2 regions of the Streptomyces sp. NPDC055239 genome follow, and region 1 is predicted to be linked to the other one. Evidence: riboswitches for the same ligand, from Rfam matches in the RefSeq annotation. Region 1 holds a riboswitch; the other holds the start of a gene.
The links. Region 1 has a riboswitch for ZMP and ZTP ahead of ACWFRJ_RS02465 (bifunctional 5,10-methylenetetrahydrofolate dehydrogenase/5,10-methenyltetrahydrofolate cyclohydrolase). Riboswitches for the same ligand answer to the same signal wherever they lie in the genome.
Positions count from the first base shown of each region.

Region 2: it holds a riboswitch for ZMP and ZTP, as region 1 does, so the genes downstream of both, ACWFRJ_RS28165 (serine hydroxymethyltransferase) here and ACWFRJ_RS02465 (bifunctional 5,10-methylenetetrahydrofolate dehydrogenase/5,10-methenyltetrahydrofolate cyclohydrolase) in region 1, are expected to answer to the same signal.

Region 1 covers NZ_JBSGRD010000001.1:596,473-608,178, forward strand. The annotation lists gene ACWFRJ_RS02420 (aminotransferase-like domain-containing protein) at 1-895, shown strand, start outside; gene ACWFRJ_RS02425 (prephenate dehydrogenase) at 892-1,818, shown strand; gene ACWFRJ_RS02430 (hypothetical protein) at 1,900-2,472, shown strand; gene ACWFRJ_RS02435 (peptidoglycan-binding protein) at 2,472-3,836, shown strand; gene ACWFRJ_RS02440 (ABC transporter ATP-binding protein) at 3,833-4,561, shown strand; gene ACWFRJ_RS02445 (ABC transporter permease) at 4,654-5,826, shown strand; gene ACWFRJ_RS02450 (PPOX class F420-dependent oxidoreductase) at 6,031-6,588, shown strand; gene ACWFRJ_RS02455 (LysR family transcriptional regulator) at 6,576-7,427, opposite strand; gene ACWFRJ_RS02460 (EamA family transporter) at 7,531-8,439, shown strand; gene ACWFRJ_RS02465 (bifunctional 5,10-methylenetetrahydrofolate dehydrogenase/5,10-methenyltetrahydrofolate cyclohydrolase) at 8,466-9,338, opposite strand; ZMP/ZTP riboswitch at 9,360-9,445, opposite strand; gene ACWFRJ_RS02470 (DMT family transporter) at 9,537-10,676, shown strand; gene ACWFRJ_RS02475 (2OG-Fe(II) oxygenase) at 10,571-11,188, shown strand; gene ACWFRJ_RS02480 (methylated-DNA--[protein]-cysteine S-methyltransferase) at 11,337-11,706, shown strand, end outside.
Region 2 covers NZ_JBSGRD010000009.1:375,870-387,575, reverse strand. The annotation lists gene ACWFRJ_RS28190 (phosphatase PAP2 family protein) at 1-33, opposite strand, end outside; gene ACWFRJ_RS28185 (FAD-binding protein) at 204-1,595, shown strand; gene ACWFRJ_RS28180 (decaprenylphospho-beta-D-erythro-pentofuranosid-2-ulose 2-reductase) at 1,616-2,371, shown strand; gene ACWFRJ_RS28175 (2'-5' RNA ligase family protein) at 2,397-2,984, opposite strand; gene trpS (tryptophan--tRNA ligase) at 3,088-4,101, opposite strand; gene ACWFRJ_RS28165 (serine hydroxymethyltransferase) at 4,207-5,502, opposite strand; ZMP/ZTP riboswitch at 5,543-5,634, opposite strand; gene rocD (ornithine--oxo-acid transaminase) at 5,746-6,948, shown strand; gene ACWFRJ_RS28155 (SAM-dependent methyltransferase) at 6,998-7,783, opposite strand; gene ACWFRJ_RS28150 (glutathionylspermidine synthase family protein) at 7,863-9,053, opposite strand; gene ACWFRJ_RS28145 (hypothetical protein) at 9,091-9,495, opposite strand; gene ACWFRJ_RS28140 (hypothetical protein) at 9,616-10,464, shown strand; gene pdxR (MocR-like pyridoxine biosynthesis transcription factor PdxR) at 10,517-11,706, opposite strand, start outside.

The DNA of each region.
Region 1 (11,706 bases):
TGTCGGCCTGACGGGCGCCGCGCTGCTCGCCGACATGCCCGTGCTCCCGGTGCGCACCGGGGAGCACGGCATCGACCTCGACGACCTGCTGGTCCAGCTGCACCGGGCACGCGCCGAGGGAAAGCGGGTCCGCGCCTGCTACGTGACGCCCGACTTCGCCAACCCGGTGGGCGTCAGTCTGCCGCTCGCCGACCGGCACCGCCTCCTGGACATCGCCGCCGACGAGGACCTCCTGCTCCTGGAGGACAACGCGTACGGCCTGCTGAACAGCTCCGCCGACCGGCCACCCACGCTCAAGGCCCTCGACCGCCACCAACGCGTCGTCTATCTCGGCTCGTTCGCCAAGACCGGGATGCCGGGCGCCCGCGTGGGCTACGTGGTCGCCGATCAACGGGTGACCGGCACCGGCGGCGGCCGTGACCGCGACGGCCTGCTCGCCGACGAGCTGTCGAAGCTCAAGAGCATGCTCACCGTGAACACCTCACCGATCGCGCAGGCGGTGATCGGCGGCAAGCTCCTCGCCCACGACTGCAGCCTCGTTGCAGCCAACCGCCAGGAGACGGCAGTTTACGAGCGCAATCTGCGTCAGGTGCTCGACGGCCTCGACCGGCGCCTCGGCGACCGCGCCGAAGTCACCTGGAACGCGCCGACCGGCGGGTTCTTCATCGTGCTCACCGTGCCGTTCACCGTCGACGACGCACTCCTTGAACATGCCGCGCGCCGCCACGGCGTGCTGTTCACACCCATGCACCACTTCTACGGCGCGTCGGACGGGTTCCGCCAACTCCGGCTTTCGATCAGTACGTTGACGTACGAGCGGATCGAACAGGGCCTTGACCGCCTGGCCGCGCTGATCGACGAGCGGCTCGGGGAGCGGCCGGGTGAGGTCGCGTGACGATCCGTACCTTGGCCGTCGTCGGTACAGGCCTGATCGGCACCTCGGTGGCTCTTGCGGCCCGTCTGCACGGCGTGACCGTCTATCTCTCGGACCGCGACGAGTCGGCCGTCCGCGCCGCGGCGGTCCTCGGCGCCGGACGGCCCGAGTCCCCGCGGGCTCCCGTGGACCTGGCCGTGCTCGCGGTCCCGCCCAGCCAGATCGCCCCGGTCCTCGCCGAACTCCAGGCGCTGGGGCTCGCGTCGAGCTACACCGACGTGGCGAGCGTGAAGGCGCACGCCGAGCGGGAGATCCTGGACACCGCCCCCGAGCCGTCCCGCTACATCGGCGGCCACCCCATGGCGGGCCGCGAGCGGTCGGGCCCCCTCGCGGCCCGCGCGGAACTGTTCAGGGGCAGGCCCTGGGTGCTCACCCCGACCCGCCTCACCTCCAGGGCCGCCTTCGGCCGTGCCCTGGACCTGATCGCGCTGTGCGGCGCGGTACCGCGCGTGATGCGGGCCCGCGCCCACGACGACGCGGTGGCGCTGACCTCCCACGCCCCGCACCTGGTCGCGAGCCTGATGGCGGCGCGCCTGCGCGAAGGGCCCGCGGAGGCGGCCCAGCTGGCGGGGCAGGGCCTTCGCGACACCACCAGGATCGCCCGCGGCGACTCCGGGCTGTGGAGCGACATCGTCGAGTCGAATGCGGCGGCGGTCGCCGACATCCTCACCCGTCTCCAGGAGGACCTCACGAGCGTCGTCGCCGCCCTGTACGACCTCGCCGATCCCGAGCGGGGGAGGGAACTGTCCGGCAAGAGCAGACACACCCTGGTGGACCTCCTCGACCGCGGCGTCGCCGGGGTGGGGGAGATAGACAGGCCGTCTCTTGCCGCCCGAAGTGAAGTGCCGGTCGCCGCAGCCGAGTTGGGGCGCCGTCCGCGCTGACGTCCGGGCGCCGGGTGTGCCTGTACGGACACCGCCGCTTGTATCCGCCGTGTGACCGGTGCCCGCGTAGAACTTGGCCTCATGTCCACCACACACAAGCGAACCGCACAGACACTGCTCGCGGCGTCGGCCCTCGTGGCCGGCGTCTTCATCAGCGGCTGCTCCGGTGACTCCTCGGCCGCGTCGAAAGACGACCCGAAGAAGCCCGAAGCCTCGCCCACCAGCCCCTTCGACCAGGCCCTTGCCTTCTCCCAGTGCATGCGCAAGAACGGCGTGTCCGGCTTCCCCGACCCCCAGAAGGACGCGGGCGGCGGCATCGCGCTCACACCGGGCGGCGACGTCGACCCCAACTCCCAGGAGTTCCAGAGCGCGACGGAGGCCTGCCGCGACAAGATGCCCCAGGGCGGCCAGCTCGGCGGGGGCGGAGGCGGCGGCAAGGCCCTCGACTCGGCCAAGGTCTCGGCCTGGGCGAAGTGCATGCGCGAGAACGGCCTGCCCAAGCTGCCGGACCCGGAGATCAACGGCGGCAACATGTCGCTCGACTTCGGGGCGAGCGGCATCGACCCCGGCAGCGACGCGTTCCAGAAGGCCAGGGTCGCCTGCCAGGACAAGTGGCCCGGCGGCGGCCTCACCGGCTCCGGCGGCGGCGCCTGATGACCGCGCCGGACGAGACCCGGGAGAGGGAGCCCGAATTACGGGAGCCGGATGCGGAGCCCGACGCGGAGCGACCCGGGACCGAGGAGCCTCCCAAAGGCTCCGGGGCTCTGGAGCTGCACAAGCCCGCGGCGGTGTCCGAGCGGACTCCCGACGGCCTTGAACCCGACAGCGACCAGACCGACCCCGAAGCGGACGGCGGAGACGACGGAGAGGGTGGAGAAGGGACCACACCCCCGCCGACGACCCACCGCAGGCGCCGCCCGCTGCGCATGTCGCTGATCGTCGTCGCCGCGATCGCCGTGGTCGTCGCCGCGGGCGCCGCCACCACCGGCGTCTTCGGGGACGACGGCTCCGGATCGGCCGCCGACGCCCCCTCCGGGCCGCCGAAGACCGCCAAGGTGGAACGGACCACGCTGACGCGCACGGAGAGCGTGGACGGCAACCTCGGCTACGGCGACGCGACAGCCGTACAGGCCCCGGCCGCCACCAAAGCGGGCGCCGGGATCATCACCTGGGTGCCGGGAGACGGCGACACCATCAAGCGCGGCGAGAGCGCCTACAAGGTGGCGGAGCAGAAGGTCCCGCTGCTCTACGGCTCCACACCCCTCTACCGCCCGCTGAAGACGGGCATCGAGGGCAGGGACGTAGAGATCCTGGAGAAGAACCTCTCCGCGCTCGGCTACACCGGCTTCACCGTCGACGACACGTACGACGCGGGCACCGCCGGGGCCGTGAGGAAGTGGCAGGACGACCTGGGGCGTACGGAGACCGGGACCGTGCAGCCGTCCGACGCGGTGGTCGCCCCCGGCGCCAGGCGCGTCGCCGAGGTGAAGGCCACGGCCGGAGCCCCGCCCAACGGGCCCGTCCTCACCTGGACCGGCACCGAGCGCACCGTCACCGTCGACCTCGACGTGCAGTACGAGGACATGGTCGACAAGGGCACCAAGGCCACGGTCACCCTTCCCGACGACAGCACCGTCCAGGCCGAGGTGACCGACGTCGGCACCCCCTCCACGCCGTCCCAGGACAGCGGATCCGGGGGCTCGGGCGGCGGCCAGTCGGGCGGCGACGACAAGCCGACCCTGCCGGTCGAGATGAAGGTCGACAACCAGAAGGGCCTCGGCCGCTACCAGGCGGCAGCCGTGCAGGTCTCCCTGAAGGCGGAGACTCGCAAGGACGTGCTCGTCGTCCCCGTCAACGCCCTGGTGGCGCAGCGCGGAGGCGGCTACGCCGTGCAGGTCGTCGAGGCGAACGGCGACGTGCGGACGCGGACGGTCAAGGTCGGCATGTTCGCCGACAGCACGGTCGAGGTGTCCGGTACCGGCATCACCGACGGCACCGTCGTGGGGGTCCCCAAGTGACCACCGCCGCCCACCCGGTGGTCGAACTCGCCGGAGTCTCCAAGACGTACGGAGAGGTCGCGGCGCTCAAGGGCGCCGATCTCGTCATCCGGCGCGGGGAACTGCTCGCCGTCGTCGGACCCTCCGGCTCGGGCAAGTCCACCATGCTCAACATCATGGGCACCCTCGACCGTCCCACCACCGGCACCGTGCACATCGACGGGCACGACATCGACCGTCTCAGCGACCGGGAGCTCTCCGCGCTGCGGGCCGGGACGATCGGCTTCGTCTTCCAGCAGTTCCATCTCGCCCCCGGCGTACCGGCGTTGGACAGCGTCGCGAACGGGCTGCTCTACAGCGGCAGGCCACGGGGAGAGCGGCGCAGACTCGCCGAGCGGGCGCTGCGCCGGGTGGGCCTGGGCCACCGGCTCCACCACGAGCCGCATCAGCTCTCCGGCGGCGAGAAGCAGCGCGTCGCCATCGCGCGCGCGGTACTCGGCGACCCGCCGCTGCTCCTCGCGGACGAGCCGACCGGCGCCCTCGACTCCCGTTCCGGCGCCGTGGTGATCGAGCTCCTGCACGAACTGCACCGGGCGGGGACCACGGTCGTGGTCATCACCCACGACCGGGACATCGCGGGCTCCCTGCCGCGCGAGGTCCGGATCAAGGACGGCCGCATCGAGGAAGACGCGACCCACCCGGAAGAAGACGCGCCCGACCTGCTCCCTGAGGAGGCCCTGCGATGAGCGCCACCAAGGAGTTGAGCACGACGGGGGAGCGGGGTACGGCGCACGGGCTGCCACGCCCCGCCCCGCCGCCGCGCCCCAAGCCGGCCCGGATGGGCCCGGCCGACGTACTGCGGGTCGGCGGCTCGGGCCTGCGCTCGCGCCCCATGCGGGTGTTCCTCTCGGCGCTCGGTATCGCCATCGGCATCGCGGCGATGGTCGGCGTGGTGGGCATCTCCACGTCGAGCAGCGAGGACCTCAACCGGCGTCTCGCGGCGCTCGGCACCAACCTGCTCACCGTCTCACCGGGCCAGTCCTTCGCCGGTGACGCGGCCCATCTGCCCGACTCCTCCGTCGACATGATCGGCAACATCAAGGACGTCGATTCGGTCTCCGCCATCGGCAAGACGAGCGCCAAGGTCTACCGCAACGACCACATCAAGAAGGAGGAGACCGGCGGACTCAACGTCTACGCGTCCCGGACCGACCTGCCGAAGACCGCGGGCGCGGAGATCGTCGACGGCCGCTGGCTCAACGCCGCGAACCGCGGCTACCCGGCCGTCGTGCTCGGCCCCAAGGCCGCCGAGCAGTTGGGCGTCTTCAGGGCGGGACCCGACACCAAGGTGTGGCTCGGCGGGCAGTGGTTCACCGTGGTGGGGCTCCTCGCGCCCAACGAGCTCGTCCCCGACCTGGACTCGGCCGCGCTGGTCGGCTGGCCCGTCGCGGAGCAGGAGCTGGACTTCGACGGCCACCCGACGACGGTCTACACCCGCGCCGAGGAATCCGCCGTGAGCGACGTCCAGTCCGTGCTCGGCGCCACCGCCAACCCGGAGAACCCCAGCGAGGCCAACGTCTCCCGCCCCTCCGACGTCCTTGCGGCCAAGGAGGCCACCGACGACACCCTCAGCGGTCTGCTCCTCGGCCTGGGCGCGGTGGCCCTGCTCGTCGGCGGGGTCGGTGTCGCCAACACCATGGTCATCTCGGTCCTCGAACGCCGCTCCGAGATAGGTCTGCGCCGCTCGCTCGGCGCGACCCGCGGCCAGATCCGTACGCAGTTCCTCTGCGAGGCCCTGCTGCTTTCCGCGCTCGGCGGCCTGGGCGGGGTTCTGCTCGGCATCGCCGTCACCTCCGGCTACTCCACCTACCAGGGCTGGCCATCGGTGGTGCCGGTCTGGGCGATGGCGGGCGGTGTCGGCGCGACCTTGGTCATCGGCGGTCTCGCCGGTTTCTACCCCGCGGTCCGCGCGGCGCGGCTGCCTCCCACGGAGGCGCTCGCCACGACGTGAACCCATGGCCACTCGCCACGACGTGAACCCATAGCCCTAGGACGTGAACCCATTGCCATAGGGGGCGACTTCGCAGGAACTCGCCCCCAGCGGACGCGGTGCCTTCGTCAGCCTAAATCCCCCGCGGGCGACGAGGGCATCGCTCTGTGCGGCCCACCCCGGCCGAACTGTCTGGACGGCCACTGCCTCTCGTATTCTCACCGCATGACTGAGCACTTAGGGAAAGTCGACGAAAGCGGCCTGCTCGACCTGCTCCAGGAACAGCGCATCGGCACGCTCGTCACCCTCAAACGCGACGGCCGCCCGCAACTCTCCAACGTCGGCTATGCCTACGACCCCGAGGCCCGCCTCATCCGCCTCATGGTCACCGACAGCCGCGCCAAGACCCGCAATCTGCGCCGCGATCCGCGCGCGAGCTTCCTCGTCACCGACGGCGCCGGCTTCTCCTACATGATCGCCGAGGGCGACGCCGAGCTGACGCCGGTCGCGACCGACCCGCATGACGCGGTGGCCGACGAACTGGCCCTGGTATTCCAGGGGTTCCAGGGCGAGCACCCCGACTGGGAGGGGTTCCGCGCGGCGATGGTGAGGGAGCGTCGCCTGGTGATCCGCCTGCACGTCAAGCACGTGTACGGAGCCGCGGGAAAGCGCATCCTTGCGGGCCCCGGGCCCAAGGGACACGGCGGCGATGTGGTGGGCGCGACCGCGGGGCGGCCCGGTCTGCAGCTCGGCACGGGTGAACCGCCGCCTCAGTTCCGGTAGAGGTCCGTCAGGAGCGCCACGGCGGCATGTGTCATGGGGTGCGGGTCGTGGCGGCGCCAGATGAGATGTACGGCGATGGGGTCGGCGTCGCGCAGCGGGCGGAACACGACGCCGTCGCGGCGGTACTGATTGGCGGTGCTCTCCGGGGTGAGGCCGACGCAGCGGCCCGACGCGATGACGGCGAGCCAGTCGTCGATGTCCTGGGTGTACTCCACCGGGGGCCGGGCTTCTTCGGGCCACAGTTCGGCGGTGGTGGTGCCGGTGCGCCGGTCGATGAGGAGCGTACGGTCCCGTATGTCGGCCAGCGGAACGGAACGCCGTCTGGCCCACGGGTCGTCGCTCGCCAGTGCGCAGAAGCGGCGCTCGTGACCGACGACGGCGCTGGCGAAGCGGGCCTCGTTGAAAGTGGTGCGGACGACGGCGAGGTCGCACAGGCCCTCGGCGAGCCCGCCGGTCGCGGAGTTCGTCCGGATCAAGTACAGCTCGACGTCGGGATGCCCGGCGGCCCAGCGGCGCTGGAACTCCGCCGTGTGGCGGCCCATCGCCGACCAGGCGTGGCCGATGCGCAGGCGTGTGTGTCCGGTGGTCGCCTCCCGGATGAGGTCGTCGGCCTCCGCGAGCAGATGCCGGGCCCGGGCGAGAACCTGCACTCCCGCGGTCGTGGGCGTGACGCTCCGGCTCGTGCGGTGCAGGAGGCGCACCCCGAGCACCTCCTCGAGCCCGCCGAGAGTACGCGAGACGGCGGCCTGGGAGACCCCCAACTCGGCGGCGGCATCGGTGAAGCCGCCCATGTCGACGATGGCGACCAGACAGCGCAGATGCCGCAGTTCCAGATCCATGACCACAGCGTAGAGACAACCGGGGCGCATGGATAACCAAAGCGTATAGATGAGCGCGCGCATGCATTTTTCGTATGCGTGCGGGTGACGCATTCTGCGATGCATGCGAACGTCTCAGAGCCAAGCCGCGCCCGCTGTCGTTCCGGCCGGTCAGGGCGGTCCGGCCAGTGAGGGCGAGAGTTCACGAGGCCGTCTTGCGGGCATGGCGATGATGTTCGGCAGCGGCCTGTCCAATCAAGTCGGCGCCGCCACGGGCGCCCTGGCGTTCGGCGTCATCGGTCCCGCCGGTGTCGTGGCCGTGCGGCAGTGGGTCGCGGGAGCCGTGCTCCTGGCGGTGGGCAGGCCCAAGGTGCGCGCCTTCACGTGGCGTCAGTGGTGGCCGCTGCTGTGTCTGGCGGCGGTCTTCGCCACCATGAACCTCTCCCTCTACACCGCGATCGACCGCGTGGGCCTCGGCCTCGCGGTGACCCTTGAGTTCCTTGGCCCGCTGTCGGTCGCCCTTGCCGCGTCCCGCCGCGCGGTGGACCTCGGCTGCGCGGTCGTCGCGGGGGCCGCGGTGGTGGCCCTGGCCCGCCCGCAGCCCAGCACGGATTACGCCGGTATCGCGCTCGGCCTGCTCGCCGCGGCCTGCTGGGCCTCGTACATCCTGCTCAACCGTACGGTCGGAGCCCGCCTCCCGGGTGTCGAGGGCTCGGCCGCAGCCGCGGGGATCTCCGGGCTCCTCTACCTGCCGGTCGGCATCGTGGTCCTTGCCCACCACCCGCCGACGGCCGCCGCGCTCGCCTGCGCCGCCACCGCGGGCATCCTCTCCTCCGCGGTCCCGTTCCTCGCCGACCTGCTCGCCCTGCGCCGGGTCGACGCCCGCTTCTTCGGGATCTTCATGAGCGTCAACCCGGTCCTCGCGGCGCTGGTGGGCATGGTCGTCCTGGGGCAGGCCCTCGGCTGGGTGGAGTGCCTCGCCATCGCGGCGATCGTGACGGCGAACGGGGTCAGCGTCCTGAGCCGTTCCTGAGCCGCTCCCTTGTGGGACGACCGTGATCAGCCCAGGCCGAGCTGCCGTGTCGCCGCTTCGACCGTCTGCGCGAGGAGCACGGCGATGGTCATCGGCCCGACGCCGCCCGGTACGGGAGTGATCAGGCTCGCCCGGTCGCGGGCGGTCTCGAAGTCGATGTCGCCCACGTTCCCCGGGTTGTAGCCCGCGTCGATCACCACGGCGCCGGGCTTGATGTCCGCGCCGGTGATGAAGCGCGGACGTCCGACCGCGGCGAGCAGGACATCGGCCTGCCGCACGATCGCGGACAGGTCCGCGGTGCGCGAGTGGCAGTACGTGACCGTGGCGTCCCTGCCCAGGAGCAGCATGCCCGCGGGCTTGCCGAGGATGGCGCTGCGTCCCACGACGACGGCGTGCTTGCCGGTGAGGTCGACGTCGTACTCGTCGAGCAGGCGCATGATGCCGCCGGGGGTGCAGGACACGAAGCCGGGCAGGCCGAAGCCCATCGCCGCGAAGGAGTGCATGGTCACCCCGTCGACGTCCTTCTCCGGAGCGATCGCCTCGAAGGCGGCGCGCTCGTCGATGTGGGGGCCCACGGGGTGCTGCAGGAGGATGCCGTGGACGGTCGGGTCCTGGGAGAGCGCGGTGATCGTCGCGACCAGTTCGGCGGTGCCGATCGAGGCGGGCAGGGCGACGTGCCGTGACTCGATGCCCGCCTTCTCGCAGCGGGCGCGCTTCATACGGACGTAGGTGACCGATGCGGGGTCCTCACCGACGAGGACGGTCGCGAGGCACGGGGACGTCCCGGTGCGACGGCGGATGTCGGCGGCGGTCGCGGAGCTGGATTCGACGATGCGGCGGGCGAGGCCGGTGCCGTCCATCAGCCGAGCTGTCTGCGTCCGGGGCAGGCTCTGGGGCATGTGCCACTCCTGAAGTTCAGGGTGAGTCGCCCAGGCGCGCGGCATCGACACGATGTCAGGCCGCTCCCCGGTGGTATTCCACCTCAGCGCCAGTCACGGCCCGCCTCTCAGCCTAAGGGACGGTGCGGGACGCGGGGCACGGGTAGCCGGGATGTAGCTGAGCTTAATGAAAGTTCAAATCTTGTTGCTTGTTCTTTCATGTCGGCGACGGCATCGTTCCCTGACAACGACCCGGCCAAGGAGAGCGAGAGCGAAACAGTGAATGGCGTCCCCGGAAGAACCTGGGCAGCGGCAAGAGTGGGCGTACTCGCCCTCCTCTGGGGATCGACCTTCCTCTGGATCAAACTGGCCCTGGAAGGCCTGTCTCCCGTGCAGGTCACCCTCCTGCGCTGCGCACTCGGCGCGGCGACCCTGACGGTCCTGCTCTTCAGTACGCGGGGCCGCCTTCCCCGGGGCCGTGCGACGTGGAAGCACATCTTCGTCGCTGCCTTTTTCTGCAACGCGCTGCCCTTCGGCCTCTTCAGCGTCGGCCAGCAGACCGTCGACTCCGGCGTGGCGGGCGCCCTGAACGCGACGACTCCGCTGTGGTCCGTCCTGATCGGCCTCGCCATCGGCACGGAACGAGGACTGCGCCCCGTCCGCCTCGCCGGGCTCCTCATCGGTTTCGCGGGTACGTCGCTGATCTTCGCCCCATGGCAGCAGTCAGGCCTGGCGAGTTGGGGTGCCCTCGCCATCGTGGGCGCGGCGGCGAGCTACGCCGTCGGCTTCGCGTACATGGGGCACCACCTCGTCGGGAAGGGCATGCCCACCCTCTCCCTCTCCGCGGCCCAGCTCATGGCGGCCACGGGCCTGACGGCGCTCGCCCTGCCGGTCGGCGGCCTGGAGACGATCCACGTGGATCACACCGCGCTGATCGCCGTCGCCATCCTGGGGATCTTCGCCACCGGCGTCACCTTCCACCTCACCTACCGGATCATCGCGGACGAGGGCGCGACCAACGCGGCGACGGTCGGCTATCTGCTGCCGGTGGTCTCCGTGGCCCTGGGCGCCATCGTCCTCGACGAGGCCTTCAGTCTCCGCGTGGCCGCGGGCATGGCGGTCGTACTCGTGGGAGTCGGCATGACCCGTCGGCAGAACGCCAGGTCCGAATGTCGCCAGCATGCGCATGCGCAGGCGGCGAACATCGAGTACGCCGGGGCCGCCCCGCCCCACCGTACGAAGGACCCGGAATCATGCACAAGACCACCGTCACCCCCGACCTCTTCGGCCCCGCTCCCGGGTCGGACGCCCCGCCGCGCGGTCCCTCCGACCCGACGATTCCCGCACTCGGAGAGCTGAAGTACTTCGCCGACCCGGCCTCCGTCCCGCTCGTGCGGACACTGCGCGAGAAGCTTTATCCGCCGATGGCATGGGTGGCCAACCAGTGGGCCCAGCAGCTCGGCGAGCGCACCTTCCCGCCCATGCTCGACGAACTGATCGCCGAGTGTGCGGAGAACGGGCAGCGGCGCCCCACCCCGCTGATCCTGAACTACGGCGAGGGCGACTACGCCTGTCTGCATCAAGACGTCTACGGAGACATCGTCTTCCCGCTGCAGATCGCCATCATGCTGAACAAGAACGGCGAGGACTTCACCGGCGGCGAGAACGTCTTCGTGGAGCAGCGGCCGCGCTTCCAGTCGCGCGCCATGGTCGTCAAGCCGCAGCTCGGCCAGGGCATGATCTTCCCCGTCCGCCACCGGCCCGTCCGCGGCCGGAACGGCTACCGCCCTCATCCCATGCGGCACGGCACCAACGCCGTGGAATCCGGCCACCGCAACACGCTCGGCGTGATCTTCCACAATGCCCGCTGACGGCAGTGTGCCGCGCGCCGTGTGCCGTGCGCAGCGTGACGTCCGAATCCCGCCAGCGCGCGTGATCGCGACACCCCATGGTTGAAGTGGAAGGAAAGCAGGACAAGACAGGACCAAGACAGGACCGGGGCAGGACGAGGAGACCACGATGACCGCCTGCACGACCATCACCAGCCCGCTCGGCGAGCTGCTTCTGGTGGGAGAGCCCACACCGGACGGCGTCTCGCTGACGTCGCTGTCCATGCCCGGACAGAAGAACGCACCTGCTCCGCGGCGTAGTTGGGTCCGCGATCCCGACCGGTTCTCGGAGGTCGCCCGACAGCTTGCCGCCTACTTCGCCGGTGAACTCACCCGTTTCGACATGGAGTTCACGCCGAGCGGAACCGACTTTCAGGAGCGCGTCTGGAGGGCCCTGGAGGAGATTCCGTACGGCACGACGACCACCTACGGCGCACTCGCCGAGCGGCTCGGCGTGGACCGGGCGCGGGTCCAGGCCCCGGGTGCCGCGATCGGCGCGA
Region 2 (11,706 bases), on a different contig from region 1:
GGCCGACAGCAGCCGGTGGTCCAGGTCGTGCATGTGGCCTCCTTCTCCGGTGACTTCGAGGACCTGACCTCCCTGCCGACTCTTCTAGGCGACCTCTCAATATTTACGGCAATATACGACGACACTCCCTCAATCACCCATTTCGGTGAGAGTTTGGATGAATATGGGCAAACTGCACTTGCTTGGACGATACGGTCACGTGTATGCCTGCCGACTCCGCTCCGTCCACCGACTCCGCGACCGCGACGACGTCCGAGGCCGTTTCCGTGTCGGGGTGGGGGCGCACCGCCCCCACCACCGCCCGCCTGATCCGCCCCCGTTCACCCGAGGAGGCCGTGGCCGCCCTCCAGGCCTGCGGGGAGCGCGGCGGCATCGCCAGAGGCCTGGGGAGGGCTTATGGGGACGCCGCGCAGAACGCGGGCGGCGCGGTCCTCGACATGACCGGCATGGACCGCATCCACGCCATCGACGCGGACGCGGGCACCGTCCTGTGCGACGCCGGGGTCTCCCTGCACCACCTGATGGAGGTCCTGCTCCCGCTCGGCTGGTTCGTGCCGGTCACGCCGGGGACCCGCTATGTGACCGTGGGCGGCGCGATCGGCGCGGACATCCACGGCAAGAACCACCACGGGTCCGGGTCGTTCTCGCGCCATGTGATGGCCGTGGAACTGCTCACCGCCGACGGCGCGGTGCAGGCGGTCGAGAACGGCACTCCCCTGTTCGACGCGACGGCGGGCGGCATGGGCCTGACCGGCGTGATCCTCGCCGCGACGCTGCGACTTCAGCCGGTGGAGACGTCGTTGATGACGGTGGACACGGAGCGCGCCACCGACCTGGACGACCTGATGGCCCGCCTCACCGCGACCGACCACCGCTACCGCTACTCGGTCGCGTGGATCGACCTCCTGGCGCGCGGTGTGTCGATGGGGCGCGCGGTGCTCACGCGCGGCGACCACGCCCCTCTTGACGCCCTCCCGCCACGCGCGCGTAGAGCCCCGTTGACGTTCCGCCCCGGTCAGCTGCCTTCCGCCCCGCGCTTCCTGCCCGAAGGGCTGCTCGGCCGCAAGTCGGTGGGCCTCTTCAATGAGCTCTGGTACCGCAAGGCACCGCGCCTGCGGGTGGGCGAACTCCAGAAGATGTCGACGTTCTTCCACCCCTTGGACGGCGTACCGCACTGGAACCGCGTGTACGGCCGCGGCGGCTTCGTGCAGTACCAATTCGTCGTCGGATACGGCCAGGAGGAGTCTCTGCGCCGCATCGTGCGGCGCATCTCGGACCGCGGCTGCCCGTCCTTCCTCGCCGTACTGAAGCGCTTCGGAGAGGGCGATCCGGGCTGGCTCTCCTTCCCGATGCCCGGCTGGACCCTCGCCCTGGACATCCCGGCGAACCTGCCGGGCCTCGGCGCCTTCCTCGACGAGCTCGACGAGGAGGTCGCCGCCTCCGACGGCCGCGTCTACCTGGCCAAGGACTCCCGCCTGCGCCCCGACATGCTCGCCGCGATGTATCCGCGGCTCGACGACTTCCGCGCGCTGCGGGCGGAGATCGACCCGCGCGGCGTGTTCCGCTCGGACCTCTCGCGCCGCCTCGCCCTCTAGCACCTCAAGGAGTTGGTCCCATGAAGGACGCCTTCGGCACCCCCCAGTCCCTGCTCGTACTCGGCGGCACCTCCGAGATCGGTCTCGCCACCGCCCGCCGTCTGGTCGCGCGGCGCACCCGCACGGTGTGGCTGGCGGGGCGGCCTTCGCCGGGCCTGGAGAAGGCCGCCGCGGGCCTGCGCGAGCTGGGGGCCGACGTCCGTACCGTCGCCTTCGACGCGCTCGACTCCGAGTCCCACGAGGCCACGCTCGGCAAGATCTTCGCCGAGGGCGACATCGACATGGTCCTGCTGGCCTTCGGCATCCTCGGCGACCAGGCACGCGACGAGGACGAGCCGCTTTCGGCGGTGCGGGTCGCACAGACGAACTACACCGGGGCGGTCTCCGCGGGCCTGGTGTGCGCGCGGTCCCTTCAGGCCCAGGGGCACGGCTCCCTGGTGGTGCTCTCGTCGGTCGCGGGCGAGCGGGCACGGCGCACGAACTTCATCTACGGGTCGAGCAAAGCGGGCCTTGACGCCTTCGCCCAGGGCCTGGGCGACGCGCTGCACGGCACGGGTGTGCACGTGATGGTCGTGCGCCCCGGATTCGTACGCTCCAAGATGACGGCGGGCCTGGAGGAGGCGCCGATGGCGACCACTCCGGAGGCGGTCGCGCTGGCCATCGAGACGGGCCTGCGGCGGCGCTCGGAGACGGTGTGGGTGCCCGGCGCGCTGCGGGTGGTCATGTCGGCGCTGCGTCACGTGCCGCGGACGGTGTTCCGGCGGCTTCCGGTGTGAGGTTCCACGGGGTCGGCGCCCCGGGTCAGCGAGCGGGCAGCGAACTGTGTGCGGCCGGGGCCGAGGCCTGCGGAGGCACCACAGGGCCGCCACCGCCGAAGGCGAACTCGCGCAGCTTGCGCCACACGCCGTCGGCGCCCTGTTCGTAGAGCGCGAAGCCGGTGCAGGGCCACTCGGCCCTGTACTCAGAAAGCTCCGCGTACGCCCGGTCCATGGCTTCCTCGGAGATGCCGTGCGCCACCGTGACGTGCGGGTGGTACGGGAACTGCAGCTCGCGCGCCATGGGCCCGGAGGCGTCCCGCACCCGCTCCTGCAGCCAGCCGCAGGCCGCGCCGCCGGACATCACCTGGACGAAGACGACGGGCGACAGCGGACGGAACGTGCCCGTACCGGAGAGCCGCATCGGGAAGGGGCGCCCGGCCGCCGCGACGGCCCCCAGGTGCGCCTCAACCGCAGGCAGCGCGGTTGCGTCCACCTCAGTGGGCGGCAGCAGCGTGACGTGGGTGGGGATGCCGTGCGCCGCGGGATCCCCGAAGCCCGCGCGCCGCTCCTGGAGCAGGCTGCCGTAAGGCTCCGGGACCGCGATCGACACACCGATCGTTACGGTCCCCACGTCGTACTCCTGTCGGTCGGATGGCGGGCGGCGGATGGCTGACTGGCTGGCTGGCTGCCAGAGGGCGCTGCTGTGCCTTGTGCGGTGCAGGGGGCGGTGTGGCTCAGTGCTTGGCGGGCAGGAGGCCCACCTTGTCGTACGCCTGGGCAAGTGTCTCCGCGGCGACGGCGCGCGCCTTCTCCGCGCCCTTGGCCAGGATCGAGTCGAGCGTCTCCGGGTCGTCCAGGTAGGCCTGGGTGCGGTCCCGGAAGGGAGTCACGAAGTCGACCATGACGTCGGCGAGGTCAGTCTTCAGCGCACCGTAGCCCTTGCCGACGTACTTCTGCTCCAGTTCCGGAATACCGGTGCCGGTGAGCGTGGAGTAGATGCTGAGGAGGTTGCTGACACCCGGCTTCTCCGCCGTGTCGTAGCGCACGACCGTGTCGGTGTCGGTGACGGCGCTCTTGACCTTCTTGGCGGTGGCCTTGGGCTCGTCGAGGAGGTTGATCAGGCCCTTCGGCGTTGACGCCGACTTGCTCATCTTGATCGCCGGGTCCTGGAGATCGAAGATCTTCGCCGTCTCCTTGAGGATGTACGCCGCCGGAACGGTGAACGTCTCTCCGAAGCGGCCGTTGAACCGCTCAGCGAGGTCGCGGGTCAGCTCGATGTGCTGGCGCTGGTCCTCGCCGACCGGGACCTGATGGGCCTGGTAGAGCAGGATGTCCGCGACCTGGAGGACGGGGTACGTGAAGAGGCCCACGGAGGCGCGGTCCGCACCCTGCTTGGCCGCCTTGTCCTTGAACTGCGTCATGCGCGACGCCTCGCCGAAGCCCGTGAGGCAGTTCATGATCCAGGCGAGCTGGGCGTGCTCGGGGACGTGGCTCTGGACGAAGAGCGTGCAGCGCTCCGGGTCGAGTCCCGCCGCCAGGAGCTGGGCGGCGGCGAGCCGGGTGTTGGCCCGCAGCTCGGCCGGGTCCTGCGGGATCGTGATCGCGTGCAGGTCCACCACCATGTAGAAGGCGTCGTGAGACTCCTGCAGCGCCACCCACTGGCGGACCGCGCCGAGGTAGTTGCCGAGGTGGAACGAGCCTGCGGTGGGCTGGATTCCGGAGAGCACGCGAGGACGATCAATGGCCATGAGGCTCATTCTCTCAGGTGACTCTCATAGCTCGGAAACAGTCGTGTGACGGGTGTGCCGCGATCTTGTGATCCGGCCGTCGCGAATGAGACGAGGAACACAGGGTCAGTGGGTCGGAAGGCCCGGAGCCGGGTGGGCGGACATCAGGTCGGCCACCTCGGAGCGGATCTTCGTCAGGGCGTCCTCGTCTCCGGCACGGGCCGCGGCGACGCCTCGGTCGATCCAGTCGGCGACGGTCGGCATGTGCTGCGTGCCCAGGCCTCGGGAGGTGAGGGAAGGGGTGCCGATGCGGACGCCGGAGGGGTCGAACGGCTTCCTCGGGTCGTAGGGCACGGTGTTGTGGTTGACGACGATCCCGGCCCGGTCGAGGGCCTTGGCCGCGACCTTGCCCGGTACGTCCTTGGGGGTGAGGTCCATCAGGATGAGGTGGTTGTCGGTACCGCCGGAGACCAGGTCGAAGCCGCGGGCGAGCAGTGCTTCGGCGAGGGCGCGGGCGTTGGCGACGACCGCGTGGGCGTAGTCGCGGAAGGAGGGCCGCGACGCCTCGTGCAGGGCGACGGCGATGGCCGCGGTGGTCTGGTTGTGCGGGCCGCCCTGGAGACCGGGGAAGACCGCCTTGTCGATGGCCTTGGCGTGCTCGTCGCGGGACATCAGCATCGCGCCGCGCGGGCCGCGCAGGGTCTTGTGGGTGGTCGTGGAGATCACGTCGGCGTGCGGTACGGGTGAGGGGTGGGCGCCGCCCGCGATCAGGCCCGCGATGTGCGCGATGTCGGCGACGAGGACAGCCCCCGCCTCGTGGGCGATCTCGGCGAAGGCCGCGAAGTCGATGGTGCGGGGCAGTGCGGTGCCACCGCAGAAGATCAGCTTCGGGCGTTCCTTGAGGGCGAGGTCGCGCACCTCGTCGAAGTCGATGAGGCCGGTGTCGTGGCGCACCCCGTACTGGACGCCCCGGAACCACTTGCCCGTGGCGGAGACGCCCCAGCCGTGGGTGAGGTGGCCGCCCATGGGCAGGGCCATGCCCATCACGGTGTCGCCGGGCTCGGCGAAGGCGAGGTAGACGGCGAGGTTGGCAGGGGAGCCGGAGTAGGGCTGCACGTTCGCGTGCTCGACGCCGAAGACGGACTTGGCGCGGGCGACGGCGAGCCGCTCGACGGGGTCGATGTTCTGCTGGCCCTCGTAGTAGCGGCGGCCGGGGTAGCCCTCGCTGTACTTGTTCTGCAGGACCGTGCCGGAGGCTTCGAGGACGGCGGTGGAGACGTAGTTCTCGCTGGGGATCAGGCGCAGGGTGTCGGCCTGGAGCTGCTCCTCGGCTGCGACGAGGGTAGCCAGTTCGGGGTCCTCGGCGGCGAGCGCGGGGTGGCTGAGGGTGTTCGGGGAACTTGAGGGAGCGGCGTGCGTCATGGCGTCCTCCGGGGCGAGCGGTCAGTGTCCGGTCGTGGTCCCGGGGTGCCCAGGCGGTCGGCACCTCGAAGGTTCTGCCCTTGCACGGCTTCCCCGGGGTCCGTTCCCCGTGCGCCAGTCGCCGCGCTGTAGCGGCCAGCCTAGCGGGCACGCCGCCACGGCAGGTTTCTTCGTCCGCGATCCGAGCGACGATAGAAACTGGGCGCCACACCCGCCCCCCGCCGCAGGACGAACGGAGACCCCGTGTCGACTACCGAAGAGTTCATCACCTCGGCCGAAGCCCACAGCGCGCACAACTACCACCCCCTGCCCATCGTGGTCGCGTCGGCCGAAGGCGCCTGGATGACGGATGTCGAGGGGCGCCGCTACCTCGACATGCTCGCCGGGTACTCGGCCCTGAATTTCGGGCACGGCAACCGCCGCCTGATCGACGCGGCCAAGGAGCAGCTGGAGCGGGTGACGCTCACGTCGCGGGCCTTCCACCACGACCGGTTCGCCGAGTTCTGTACGCGGCTCGCCGAGCTGTGCGGCAAGGAGATGGTGCTGCCGATGAACACCGGCGCCGAGGCGGTGGAGACGGCCGTGAAGACCGCCAGGAAGTGGGGATACCAGGTCAAGGGCGTGCCCGACGGGCGGGCGAAGATCGTCGTCGCGCGCGACAACTTCCATGGGCGCACCACGACCATCGTCAGCTTCTCGACGGACGCCGAGGCGCGGGCGGACTTCGGTCCGTACACGCCGGGATTCGAGATCGTGCCGTACGGCGATCTGACGGCGATGCGGGCCGCGGTCACGGAGAACACGGTGGCCGTGCTCCTGGAGCCGATCCAGGGCGAGGCGGGGGTCCTCGTACCCCCGGCCGGATATCTGGCGGGCGTAAGGGAGTTGACGCGGGAGCGGAACGTCCTCTTCATGGCGGACGAGATCCAGTCGGGGCTCGGCAGGACGGGCGCCACGTTCGCGTGCGAGCACGAGGGCGTGGTGCCGGACGTGTACATCCTGGGCAAGGCGCTCGGCGGGGGTGTCGTGCCGGTGTCCGCGGTGGTGGCGGACGCGGATGTGCTCGGGGTGTTCAAGCCGGGTGAGCACGGCTCGACGTTCGGCGGCAATCCACTGGCGTGCGCGGTGGCCCTGGAGGTCGTCGCCATGCTGAGCTCGGGCGAGTTCCAGCAGCGGGCCACCGAGCTGGGCGAGCATCTGCACTCCGAGCTCGGGCTGCTGGCAGGCACGGGCGCGGTGACGCAGGTGCGGGGCCGCGGGCTGTGGGCGGGCGTCGACATCGACCCGTCGCACGGCACGGGCCGCGAGATCTCCGAGAAGCTGATGGGCCGGGGTGTCCTCGTCAAGGACACCCACGGCTCGACGATCCGGATCGCTCCGCCGCTGGTGATCAGCAAGGAGGACCTGGACTGGGGGCTTGATCAGCTGCGGGGGGTCCTTGCGTAGTTCTGGGAGTGATCCGGTTCGGGGCTGTGTCCTTCGGGGTTCTTCGGGGTCAGTGCTTGACGCCGACTCCGCCGAACATGGCCACGTCCTCGACGCCGGGTGCGGTCTCCGCGCGCCAGCGGTTGCACGACACCACGCCGGGTTCGAGGAGCTCCAAGCTCTCGAAGAACTCGACGACTCGCTCGGGGGTGCGCTGCGTGAGCCTGGGTGTGCCGTTCTCGTTCCAGAACGCCACCGCCTCGTCCACGTCGGGCATCTCCGGGCTCGTGATCGTGTGCGAGAGGACCAGGTGGCTGCCGGCCGGCAGCGCGTCGAGCAGGCGGCGCACAATGCCGTACGCCTCGGAGTCGTCCTCGATGAAGATGACGACTCCGAGCAGGATCAGCGCCACCGGCTGGTCGAAGTCCAGTGTCTTGGCCGCGTGTTCGAGGATCGTCTCCACATTGCGCAGATCCTCGTCGAGGTAGTCCGTCCTGCCCTCGGGAGTGCTGGTGAGCAGGGCGCGCGCGTGGGTGAGGACCAACGGGTCGTTGTCCAAGTAGACGACACGGGACTCGGGGGCGAGCCGCTGGGCGACCTCGTGGGTGTTGTCGGCGGTCGGCAGGCCGGTGCCGATGTCGAGGAACTGCCGGATGCCGCACTCGGTCACGAGGTGGCTCACGGCGCGCCCGAGGAACTGCCGGTCGGCGAGCGCGTACGCGCCGATACCGGGGTGCAGCGTGCGGATCTGGTCCCCGGCGGCCTGATCGACGGGGTAGTTGTCCTTGCCGCCGAGCCAGTAGTTCCAGATCCTGGCCGTGTGAGGCTGCGTGGTGTTGATCCTGCTGTCGGCCATGGGCGGTTCGCCTCCGAGTGCGTCGTCTCGATCAATCGGCAGCGTACTCGGGGGACTTGGTGCATCCGCAGGCCGGACCTCAGAGGATCACGTGCGGCAGGAACCTCGCGTACTCGTCCGTGATCGGACCCGCCGACTCCCGGATACCGAGCCCCGCCGCCTCGTCCTCGACGACCCACGCACCGAGCACCACGCGGTTGCCGTCGAAATCGGGAAGCGGCGCCAACTCCTGGTAGCAACAGGCCTCTTCGCGTACGAGGGGTTCGTCTCCTGGCGGGTGGATCGTGACTCCGGCGCCTTCTCGGCCTAGGAGGGGCTTGGCGACGTATCCCCGCCCGGAAGCCAGCTCACGCGGGCCGTCGAGGTAGGCGGGGAGGAGGTTGGGGTGGCCGGGGTACAGCTCCCAAAGGATCGCGAGCAGCGCCTTGTTGGAGAGGAGCATCTTCCAGGCGGGCTCGATCCACAGGGTGGAACCGGTGCCGCCGCCGTTGTCGAGGGTCTGAAGGACCTGCGGGGCGAAGCGGTCGGTGGTCAGCCACTCCCACGGATAGAGCTTGAAACAGCTGCGGATGAAGCCGAGCTTCTTGTCGACGAAGCGCCGCGAGAGCCGGTCCCAGCCGATGTCCTCCATGGAGATCGCCTCGGTGTCGAGCCCGGCCTGCTGCGCGGTCTCGCGCAGATACGCGACCGTCATCAGATCCTCGCCGAGCTCGTCGCCCGCCGAGTGCGCGAAGTACAGCGGGCCGCCGGGCGGGAGCAGCGGCGCCTGCTTCTTCCAGGCGTCGACGAGGCGTTCGTGGAGGGAGTTCCACTGGTCGGCGCCCGGGAAGCACTCCTCCATCCAGAACCACTGGGGGCTCGCGGCCTCGACCAGGGAGGTGGGGGTGTCGGCGTTGTACTCCAGCATCTTGGCCGGGCTGCCGCTCGTGCCGTCGTAGTGGAGGTCGAATCGCCCGTAGAGGGAGGGCAGTTCGGCACGGCGGTGCCAGGCCTCGGTGACCGCTTCGGCCACTCGGGGGTCCGTGATGCCGAGGTCGGCGAGGCGGTCGTGCGTGACGATGTGCTCGGCTGCCGCCAGGCACATCGCGTGCAGCTCCTCCACGACTTCTTCGAGGGCCTCGACCTCGGGCAGCGAGAAGACGTAGCAGGCGGACTCGTCCCAGTAGGGGCGCAGAGAGTCGTCGGGGTAGCGGGTGAGGGGGTAGATGAGCCCCTGGTCCTCGACGGTCTGCTGCCAGCCGGGGCGGGGGGTGAGGGTGCGGCGTTCCATGGTCTCGGGCCTCTCGGGTCTCTCGGTCCCGTCCGGCTCAGCCGCCGCCGCTGCCGCTGCTCGAGCAGCCGAAGCCGTCGCGGTCGACGGCCTCGCTGCGGCTGAAGGTGCCGTAGTCGGCGTAGCGGCCGTCGACGTCGCTGTCGTAGTACCAGTCGGCGTCCGTGCGGCCGGACTTGCCCAGGCCTGTGCCGTAGGAGCTGCCCCCGCTGCCCTTCGAGGAGGACGTACCGCTCTTGCAGTTCTTGTCGCCGACGATTTTGTAACCGGAGAGCGAGTTGTAGCTGTCGCGGTCCACGCACCGCTTGTCCGGATCCGAGCCGCACGAGGTCAGGGCCGCCGCGAGGACGCCCATTCCGCCGAGCACGACCGTGCTGGACCGCAGCCTGCGCCGCGGCTTCTTCTGCTCTTGCTTCTGCTCTTGCTTCTGCTCCGCTGCCATCTGCCTTACTGCTCCCCCGTTGGCGTACGTGATCGGCGCTCAGCGTAGGGAGATGCCCATGGCCATGCCAAACGGCCGAACCGATTCCCTTTCCTCTACAGTCACTTCGTGTCTCTTGGGATGATTTGCGCGCTCGGTTCAGCGGTCTGCTTCGGCACGGCCTCCGTCTTCCAGGCCGTCGCCGCCCGCGCCACGGCGCCGGGAACGGGGTCCGGGGTCGATCCCGCGCTGCTGCTGCGCGCGGTGAAGCAGTGGCGGTACGTCGTGGGGCTCGGACTCGACGGGCTCGGGTTCCTGCTGCAGATCGTGGCGTTGCGCTCCATCCCGATCTACGCCGTCGGTGCGGCCCTCGCCGCGAGCCTCGCCGTCACCGCCGTGGTGGCCTCGCGGCTGCTGCGGGTGCGGTTGAGCGGGGTGGAGTGGGCGGCTGTGGGGGTGGTGTGCGCGGGGCTCGCGATGCTGGGGCTCGCTTCGGGGGACGAGGGCAAGGGCGTCGGGTCGACGACACTGCGGTGGGTGATGCTGGGCGTGGCGGTGGGGGTACTGCTGCTCGGCGCGGTGGCGGGGCGGCTGCCCGGACGGGGGCGGGCGCTGGCTCTGGGGCTCGGGGCCGGGCTCGGGTTCGGGGTGGTGGAGGTGGCCGTGCGGCTGATCGACGATGTCTCGCCGGGGGCGCTGGTGAGGAACCCTGCCTGCTACGCCCTGCTGGTGGGTGGGGGTGCGGCGTTCCTGTTGCTCACCTCCGCGCTGCAACGGGGGTCGGTGACGACCGCTACCGCGGGGATGGTCATCGGGGAGACGATCGGGCCCGCGGTGGTGGGCGTGGTGTGGCTGGGGGATCGGACTCGGGGCGGGTTGGAGTGGCTCGCGGTGCTCGGGTTCGTGGTTGCCGTGGTGGGGGCGTTGGCGTTGGCGCGGTTCGGGGAAGCGCCGGTGGAGAAGGCAGATCTCAGCCCGTCCGGCGATTGAGGACGAGCTCGGCGCAGCCGGTGATCAACGGCCACCAGTGAGGTGCCGAGCCCTACGGCAGTACCCTGCACAGCGCGTCCAGCGCCCCCGCCCACGCATGATCCGGCGGCGTTCCGTACCCCACCACCAGCGCGTCCCGCCCCGGAACCCGCGCGGCCGGGTGGCGGAAGGCGGACAGGCCCTGCACTCCGAGGCGTTGCCAGCTCGCCGCCTGTACCACCGACTTTTCGGTTCCCGGCGGCAGTTCGAGTACCGCGTGCAGGCCCGCTGCGATCCCCGTGGCCCGTACCTCCGGCGCCCGTACGGCCAGAGCGGCGACCAGTTGGTCCCGGCGGCGCCGGTAGCGCAGGCGGGCGCCCCGCACATGACGGTCGTACGCACCTGACGTGATGAATTCCGCGAGCGTCAGCTGGTCAAGCGCCCCGCACTCCCATTCCGCGCCCCCCTTCGCCTCGATGACCTCGGCGGCGATCGGCGCGGGAAGGACCATCCAGCCGAGCCGGAGGGCGGGGGCCAGGGACTTGCTCGCCGTGCCGAGGTAGACCACGCGGTCGGGGTCGAGGCCCTGGAGCGCGCCCACCGGCTGCCTGTCGTAGCGGAACTCCCCGTCGTAGTCGTCCTCCAGGATCAGTCCGCCCTCGCGCCGCGCCCAGTCGACGGCGGCCGCACGCCGGTCGGGGTGCAGCGGATTCCCCATCGGGAACTGATGCGCGGGCGTCAGGAGCGCCACCTTGGCGGAGCCGGAGCCGGAGCCGGAGCCAGCCCCAGCCCCCGAACCCAACTCATCCGTGGACGTGCCCAGTTCATCGAACGACAGCGGCCTCGTCCGCAACCCCGCCCGCTTCAGAAGATTCCAGTGCACGTCGAGGCCGTACGACTCGACCGTCATCTCCCGCAGGCCACGCGCCCGCAGCACACCGCCGAGCAGCCTGAGCCCCTGCGCGAACCCGGCGCAGATGACGATGCGGTCCGGGTCCGTGTGCACGCCGCGCGCGCGGGCGAGGTAGTCGGCGAGGGCGGTGCGCAGCTCGATACGGCCGCGCGGGTCGCCGTAGCCGAGCGCGTCGTTCGGGGCGGCGGACATGGCCCGGCGGGCGGCCTTGAGCCAGGCGGCGCGCGGGAAGGAGGCGAGGTCGGGGGTGCCCGGCTTCAGGTCGTACGTCGGGCCGCCGACGGCCCTGCGGCGCGGCGCGGGTTCGACGGGGCGCGGCACGGCCCGTTCGGCGACGCGGGTGCCCGAGC